2 regions of the Brevibacterium sp. K11IcPPYGO002 genome follow, and region 2 is predicted to be linked to the other one. Evidence: predicted binding sites of a transcription regulator. Region 2 holds the regulator's gene; the other holds the start of a gene.
What was found. The regulator LexA, encoded in region 2, represses DNA repair genes until DNA is damaged. The targets are predictions, from matches to a motif close to TCGAACANNTGTTCGA.
Positions count from the first base shown of each region.

Region 1: a site for LexA is predicted at 2,321-2,336, ahead of QYM46_RS17830 (DUF222 domain-containing protein). Genes of this name have one in related genera too.

Region 1 is NZ_CP131929.1:3,894,575-3,898,942, forward strand. It holds gene QYM46_RS17810 (Dyp-type peroxidase) at 1-20, opposite strand, end outside; gene QYM46_RS17815 (copper chaperone PCu(A)C) at 1-615, opposite strand, end outside; gene QYM46_RS17820 (hypothetical protein) at 796-1,491, opposite strand; gene QYM46_RS17825 (hypothetical protein) at 1,559-2,152, opposite strand; gene QYM46_RS17830 (DUF222 domain-containing protein) at 2,415-4,100, shown strand; gene QYM46_RS17835 (N-acetylglucosamine-6-phosphate deacetylase) at 4,204-4,368, opposite strand, start outside.
Region 2 is NZ_CP131929.1:2,545,408-2,549,775, forward strand. It holds gene hisB (imidazoleglycerol-phosphate dehydratase HisB) at 1-35, opposite strand, end outside; gene QYM46_RS11545 (histidinol-phosphate transaminase) at 32-1,210, opposite strand; gene QYM46_RS11550 (LysM peptidoglycan-binding domain-containing protein) at 1,340-1,678, opposite strand; gene lexA (transcriptional repressor LexA) at 1,913-2,668, shown strand; gene QYM46_RS11560 (ATP-dependent DNA helicase) at 2,762-4,368, opposite strand, start outside.

The sequences.
Region 1 (4,368 bases), 1.3 Mb from region 2:
GTGGTCTGCGTGGTCGGCATTCTCGCCGTCGCTGGAGCCTTCGGCCTCACCGGGCGCGTAGTCTTCCTGGGCTCCGGAGTACTCCTTCGCCACGGCAGTGACCTCAATGGTCTCGCCGTCGGCGGTGACGAGGTCGAGGCTGATCTGCTCGCCCGGCTTGACGGCCTTCTTCAGGCCCATGATCATGATGTGATCGCCCCCGGGCTCGAGGTCGAGGCTCTCCCCGGCCGGGATGGTGAAGCCGCCCTTCTTCTCCTGCATGGACATTCCGCCGGAACCGTCGCCTTCGGTTTCGTGGAGTTGGACCATCTTCGCGTCCGCGTACTTCGCTTCGACGAGGTTGATGTCCTGGTCGGTGTCGTTCTTCAGTTCGCCGAAGACTGCGGTCATTCCGTCATCGGCGGCCTTGACCCAGGCGCCGTCGAGGCTGAGCGCCTCGGCGTCGACTTGGCTGTCCGAACTGTCCGAACTGTCCGAACTGTCCGCTGAGGCGGAGCTGCTGCTGCCTTCGGTCTGTGTCGGCCCGGCTGCCGTGCTGTCGTCGTGGCCGCAGCCTGCCAGGCCGATGGCGACGGCGAGGGGCAGGGCAACGGCTAGGCTGATGTTCTTTCGCATGGTGTCTGCACTTTCGTCATTCAGGTGCAGTCGAGCACGGGTCGACCTGCGCCGCGGTCTGCGCGGACGTGTTCGACTGACACCGAGGGGCGAGCCGCCGCTGTTTCGGCGGTCGCCCGAAGTTGGATGGTCACCCGGGGAGCCGGGTGTGGGTCGGCGGCGGATGCGCCGAATGGGATGTCAGACGAGTGCGGGTGGTCCGCGCCGATAGTTCGGACCGACGACCGCCGAAGTGACCGGCTGCGGCAGCCGGAACGAAGCGCACAACTTGCGGAACGGTTCGTCGGCCAGGACTCCGGCCGCCTCGGCGAGGGCACGCAGTGCACCGATCACCGGGCCCAGGGCCAGCTGCAGAATGCTGAGGACGATGTCCTCACCGCGCTTGAGGATCACGGCGGTGACGAGGACGGCGACGAGGTGGGCGATGAACATCCCCACCGAGGTGGCTCCGTGGTTGGCATGTCCGAGCGCGGATGCGGCCGGACCGAGATCAAGGGAGCCCGGGGCCGGGACGATGTGTCCGGCGTGGGCGTGGAGGGCCGCCTCGGCGGAGGTCGAACCGGTACTCGCGGACTCGGTCTGGCCGGTTCCGGAATGGGCGGTTCCCGTGTGAGCCCCCGCATGGGCGAGGGTGTGGGCGGACCAGCTCATCGTCAGGTGCATGAGCACCTGCCCGAGGCCGAGCAGACCGGCCAGAGTGAGGTAGCCCAGGCGCCTGCCGGCGACGATCATCGCCGCCCAGAGGACGAGGACGAAGACGACCACAGTGCCGGGAATCGAGATTCCGCCACCGGCGGCGAGGTGCATGAGCAGGGCGAGAAGGGTCGTGAAGAGAGCAGCGAAGAGCGCGCGTACGGATTTCGTCCATCCGGTCATGGGCCCTCCTCTCAGCTCGCTCCCACATTCTACTCAATGTAGAACACTTTCGGGAAGGCGGCTGAGCCTACATCCGCAGCCAGGTATCGGCGGTCTTCTTGACCATAGCGCCGGCCCCAACGGCAGCATCGCCCCAGGTGACAAGCTTTCCGTCGGGATCCGTAGTGGAGTCGGAGAGGACGACGACGTCGAAGTTGCACACAAGGCCCGCCATCGCCGAGGCGTAGACGGCTCCGGGGGTGCTCGCCGAGGAGGTGCCGGCGTCGGCATCGCCTCCTGCATGGGCGGCAGGGTCAGTGACATCGCCGCCAGTTCCGGCGTCGGGCTCCGCCACGGTGGCGTCGGCCCCGGGCGTGGCCGCGGTGGCGTCGGCCCCGGCGATGATGATCCGGTCGACGGAGAGGTCATGCAGACCTGCGGCCAGATCGTCGACGCCCTCGAACACATCCGGGCTCTCGGAGCGGAGCACGAGGTCCTCCTCATCGGGGACGAAGATGCTCAGCTCCTCATCGGGAGTGTCGGCGAGGTCGGCCTTCGTCGACGCGAAGATGAGCACACCGCCAACCGCGCGGGTCCGGGTGACGATATCGCCGAGGGTCTCCATGGCGTCATCGCTGGGGTAGCTGGCGTCGTCGGTATCAATGAGGAGCAGGGCATCCATACTCCAATCGTGCCACGACCGCCTGACACTTTCTAAGCCGGAACGCTGCCGCGGAGGCCTCGGCGGAACGGGCCGGATGCAGCACGAGTCATCGGCATGCGCTTCTGCAATAATCTGGCAAGCGTCCATGCTTCTATGATCGAACAGCTGCGAACACACCATATTTGTTCGAGCTTTTTTTCGATTATTTATGGCATTCTATTGCCTTCGAGAGTAAAATGGATTCCAACAACAACGATGTTGGTGAACGGAAATCATCCCCATGACCCTCACTCCCGAACGCAGTTCCGATCATTCCGCTCGGAACGCCGGCAACTCCCCGCAGACCAGCGGTCACCCGCTGCTGGCCGACGAGGAGTGGGCGGATCTCAGCCGTTTTGCGCCCGAGGTCACCTCTTCGATCACTCAGCTGATGAGCCTCAAAGATGAGCTGCGCACGTTCGATCGCCCCATGGGACCGGATCAGGCCATTATGCTCGCCGATGGGGTCGAGGCGATCACACGCATCAACGACGCATTGTCGACGCTCGCACTCTCCGTCTGCGAACGCGTCGGAACACCCAGCGATTTCGGCGCCAAGTCGACGAAATCGCTCATCGAGAACCGGTTCAACCTCACCGGCGCGGAGGCGAACCGCCGGACCGATATGGCCAAGAACCTCGGCGGACGCGTCGATATGGCCGGACAGGCTCTGCCGCCTCTCTACCCGGTCGTCGCGGATGCGCTCCATGCCGGCACGATCTCCGCCGCCCAGGCATCTGTCATCGAAGACTGCATGCGCAAGCTGCCCACGTGGGTCAGTCAGGCGGTCCGCACCGACGTCGAGACGCGCTTGGTCGACAACGCACCCAAGGTCCGCCTCAAGGACCTGCGGGAGATCTTCGGCAAGCTCATGGGCTACATCGACCCGGACGGAGAAGAACCGAAAGACTCAGGCGACCGCTCGGCTTACAACATGTCCATGCGTGCCAGGGCCAACGGCGACTGGGAGCTGCGTGGACTGCTCGACCCCGTCACCGGGGGCACTCTCAACGGACTGCTGACCTCACGAATCCAGTCGGCAGGAGACGCCGACAATGCCGATGCCGACAAGACCGGTGCCGACTCGGCGACCGGCGCCTCTGGGATCGCGGCCGTGGGCAATCCCGCCACCGTAACCGCCGCTCCTGAGGCAACGAGCTCGCCGCTTCCTGACAAAGAGCTGCTCGAGATCGTCGATGCGGTGCTCTCCGGTGACCGATATGACGCGAAGCGAGTTCCGGAACCCGATCTCAACGCAGCTCGCACGAGCGGGAATTCGGCTGCCGTCCCCGGCGTCGGCGTTCGTGAGGACGGCGGTTTCGTCGACGTCAGCGCCGAACAGCCCTCGGCGCGCGAATGGATCTACGAACGATTCGCCGGCCTCGTCACCACGATCGATAAGCAGCGGACGGCTGCAGGAGCGCCTTATGCTCTCGTCATCAACGCCACCGCCGAAGATCTGGCCAAAGGCACGGGACACGGCACCACGGGCGCCGACAATCCCGTTCCCATCAAGGAACTGATGAGAAACGGCCTCAACGGCTCGCTGTTCTTCCACCTCATGAGCGACAAGGCCAAGACGATGCAGGTGGCCACAGAACAGCGCTTCGCCAATCGCAAACAGCTGGCAGTGATCACCGCCCGCGACCGAGGCTGCACCTTCCCCGGCTGTGACGCCCCTCCCGGTTGGTGCGATGCCAACCATGTGTTTCCATGGTCGCTCGGCGGCAAGACGGAGATCAACAATCTCGCGCTGCTCTGCAGCTATCATCACCACCTGCTCGACCGCACCGACTGGGACACGGTTATGCTCTTCGACGGGCGACCCGCCTACATTCCGCCCGCCGCAAACGACCCGGCTCGTAAGCCGATCCTCCACGCCCGCTTCATCGCGGATGACATCGTCGACTCCCTGTTCGACAAATAGCCGCCCCGACTTTCAGGGGACAGCTGTGCCCACTTTCCAAGTTCAGCCGGATTCAGCCCGATCCGGCCGGATTCAACCGGGTTCGGCCCGCCTCGACCGGAGTTCAGCCGCCGAACCGCGAGTCTCGGATGCTCATGTCCTCATCGAGGAGCAGGAGGTCAGCCGGCATTCCGGGAGCCAACAGGCTGCCGGAATCAACGGCACCACCCACCGCACACAGAGAATCACCCGACCCCGGCACACCACCCACCGCACGCAGCGGAACGAG
Region 2 (4,368 bases):
TCGGAGGTGGTGCGTGAGTTCTGGGCCTGCCTCATGGAGTGCCTTTCGTCGGGGCGGCTGATGACGGGGTCGGAGACTGCGGACGGTCCGCGAGGAGGTCAGGGTCGTCGGCGAGGATCTCGTCGATGGCGGTCAGAAACGCTTCGGTCTCGTCCTCGGTGCCGGCGTTGACGCGGGCGTGGCCGGTGATGCCGATATCGCGGATGAGGATTCCGCGGTCGAGGAGCTTCTGCCACAGCTCGGCCGGTGAGGCGATGTTGCCGAAGAGGACGAAGTTCGAATCGCTGTCGTGGACGGTGAAGCCCGCCTCGGCGAGGTGGCTCGACATGCGGTTGCGCGAGTCGATGAGTCGGTCGACGTTGCCCAGCAGCAGCTCCGCGTGTTCGAGTGCCGTGCAGGCGAGCACCTGAGTGACCTCGGACAGGTGGTACGGCAGGCGGACGAGGCGGAGGACATCGATGAGCTCGGGGGCGGCGATGGCGTAGCCCAAACGCAGTCCGGCACAGGCGAAGGCCTTGCTCATGGTGCGGGAGACGACGAGGCGGGGCCGGCCGTCAAGCAGAGTCATCGCCGAGGACTTGGCGGGGCGGGAGAATTCCGCGTACGCCTCATCGACGATGACTATCCCTGCGCAATTGTCGTAGGCGGCTTCGATGACGTCGAGGCCGATCGAGGTGCCGGTCGGATTGTTCGGAGTGCACAGGAAGACGATGTCCGGATTCGCCCGCGCCACCTCGGCGGCGACCGTCTCGGCATCGAGAGTGAAATCGTCCTTGCGTTCGACGTGCTGCCATTCGGCACCCGTGCCCGTGGTGATGAGCGGGTGCATCGAATAGGAGGGGGTGAACCCGAGGACCGTGCGGCCCGGTCCACCGAAGGCCTGGACGATATGGCTGAGCACTTCATTCGAACCGTTGGCGGCCCAGATCATGGAGGGGTCGAGGTCGACGGTGTCCCCCGCACGTTCGTTCACACCGTCCAAATAGGTGACGAGATGTTCGCGCAGTGCGGTGAATTCGCGATCGGGATAACGGTTGAGTCCCGCGAAATGGTCGTCGATGGCGGAACGCATGCTGTCGATAACGACGTCCGGCAGCGGATAGGCGTTCTCGTTGACGTTGAGCTGGACCGGCACATTGAGGTGCGGAGCCCCGTAGGGCTTTTGGCCGACGAGGTCGGAGCGCACTGGCAGAGATTCGATGTTTCCCACGGCGACCATTCTACCGAGAGGCCCCCGCCGCCCGGGCGGCGGGTCGGGCATCGAGGTGCGCCGGTCGGCTCACCCAATCGGACGGGTCGGCCCGTGGCCGGCGCCCTGCCGGCCGAGCCGGCCTCGACCTCAGCGGACGGGGACGTCGAGGGTCTGGCCGGGGTGAACGGTCGGGGTGTCCAGGTGGTTGATCTCGACGATGTCGGCCACGACATCACGGGTGTCGCGGTCGATGCCGAGACTCGTCGCCACGGTCCACAGCGATTCGCCTTCACCGACGACGACCGCCTCGGCGTCGATGCCGATGCTCTCCGTCTCCGATTCGGCGACGGCAGCGGCCGAGAACGACTGGGTGGCGAGGAGGACCGCTCCGCCGATGACGACGAGAGCGACGAGCAGGGTCCGGAGAAGGCGCACAGCCTGGCGTCCACGAGTGGTCAGGCGCAGCTCGGTGTTCTGTGCAGACATCGCATTACCTCTTTCATTCGTACGATTCCACCAGTAATCGGTAGAACGTCTGTTCTATTCAACATGCCAATCGAACAAATGTCCAGTCCAACTCGAACATCTATGCGACAATGAGAGGGAACCAGCGTTGTTGATTGATCTGTCAGAACCATCTCAGTCGGCACTGACACGAGAATCTTCGAAGCGGAGATCACGGCGTTCAGCGGCAGGGAATAGAACGAAGGGGAACGAGCAGTGGTTCAGAACAAACGAGGCAGAGGCAGGCCTCGCAACGAAGATGTTGCCACCGAGATCGCTGCCGCTCGCAGCGATGACGACGTGGTCCAGATCCCTGAGGGGTCATCCGGTGAGGGCGACTTCCGCCTCACTCCCCGCCAGCGTCTCGTCCTCGAGACCATCGAACGCGCCGTCGTGGCCAACGGCTACCCGCCGAGCATGCGCGAGATCGGCAAAGCCGCCGGACTGGCGTCCCTCTCCAGCGTCGCCCACCAGCTCTCCCAGCTCGAACGCCTCGGCTATGTCCGCCGCGACCCGAAGCGCCCGCGTGCCATCGAAGTGGTCAATCCGTTCGAAGAGGAAGAGGCCGAGCGCGCGAAGTACGAGGAGCTGGCCAACAACACCGTGCAGGTCCCGGTCGTCGGACGCATCGCCGCCGGCGGCCCGATCCTGGCCGAGCAGGAGGTCGACGATGTCTTCTCCCTGCCGACGCAGGTCGTCGGCTCCGGAGAGATGTTCCTGCTCAAGGTCGTCGGCGATTCGATGATCGAAGCCGCCATCTGCCACGACGACTGGGTGGTCGTGCGCAAGCAGCACACCGCCGACAACGGTCAGATCGTTGCAGCCCTCCTCGACGGCGAGGCCACGGTGAAGACGCTCAAGCGCAAGGCCGGTCAGCAGTGGCTGATGCCGCAGAACGAGAACTACGAACCCATCGACGGCACCTACGCACAGATCATGGGCCTCGTCGTCGCCGTCATCCGCCGCCTCTGATCCTCCGCCCCGCCTTCGAACTGAGAAGCGCCCGCGACCACGGTTGGTCGCGGGCGCTTCTGCGTCATCCGGCGGGACTCAGAACCGTCTGCCTCACTTCTCGTCAGCTTCGGCCAGTCTGGCCAGGCTTGTGCGGACGAGGCCGGAGTTCGTCGTCGGCCACATCCTCGGCATCGAATTGACGAGGAACCCGGCATACCGGGCCGAGCGCAGCCGCGAGTCGAGCACGGCCACCACTCCCCTGTCCTTGGTCGACCGGATGAGGCGACCGGCACCCTGTGCCAGCCGCAGGGCGGCATGCGTGGCCGATACTGCCATGAATCCGTTGACTCCACGCTGGTCGGCATCGCGTGCCCGTGCCTGCATGAGCGGGTCGTCGGGGCGTGGGAACGGCAGACGATCGATGATGACCAGGCGGTTCGTCCGTCCCGGCACGTCGACTCCCTGCCACAGGGACATCGTCCCGAACAGGCAGGTCTGATCATCGGCCGTGAACTGGGAGACCAGCGCCGGCAGGCCGTCGTCGCCTTGGAGCAGGATCGGGAAGTCGAACTTCGTCCGCAGGTGTTCGGCTGCCGCGTTGGCCGCCGCCCGGGAGGAGAACAGCCCCAGTGCCCCGCCGTTCGAGGATTCGACGAGTTCTTCGAGTTCGGTCAGCGCTTCCTCGCTCAGTCCGCTGCGTCCGGGCTTGGGCAGGTGGGAAGCGACATAGAGGATGCCCTGCTTGCCGTAGTCGAAGGGTGATCCGACATCGAGGCTGTCCCACTTCGGGGCGTCCGGCCCGAAGAGTCCCAACGAGGCCGCCACCGCGTCGAAGTTCCCGCCCAGGGACAGGGTCGCCGAGGTGGCCACGACCGTCGATTCCTCGAAGATCCCGTTGCGCATGGTGCCGGCCACGCTCAAGGGTGCGACGACGAGGTTCGTCGTCTCCTTCTCTCTGAACGTCGACCGGGAGAGCCAGATGACGTCGTTTTTGCCCGGGTCGCAGAAGCGTTCGGCGAGTTCGAAGATCTCCTGACAGCGAGCCTTGGCCATCTGCCGTCCGGCATCGGCGTCGTCGGTCTTGCCGCCGATGTCGTTGATGATCTGGCGGGCGGAGTCGCGGATCTGCGCCAGGGCCAGTCCGAGCGCCTCGCTCATATGCAGGATGAGTCCCTCGGGCACCGAGGTCTGGGCGCGTTCGAGTGCCGCCGCGGCGGAATCGAGCAGCGAGACGACCCCGTCCTGGACCGTGGTGTGTTTGCGCACGGAGCTCGTCGCCGCCGAGAGCATGCTCGTGTTGATCTGCCCGGACAGGGCGCTGGTCACCCGGTCCTTGAGCTCGTGGGCCTCGTCGATGATGATGACATCGTGTTCGGGCAGCACGTTCGATTCCCCGAAGGCGTCGATGGCCAACAGGGCATGGTTCGTCACGACGATATCGGCTTCGGCGGCTTTGTTCCGGGCGATTTCGGCGAAGCATTCGGTGAACAGCGGGCAGTTCGATCCGAGGCAGTCGAAGGCGTTGACGGACACCTGTGACCAGGCGCGATCGCTGACACCGGGCAGGAGGTCGTCACGGTCGCCGGTGTCGGTGGTCTTCTCCCAGGTGCGGATCCGCTGGATCTCCTCCCCCAGACCCGAACGTTCGGTGGGTTTGCGTCCCGCCTCGGCGTCGGCCCCGAGGTCGAAGAGCATGCCCTCACCCTCGTCGGGGTATC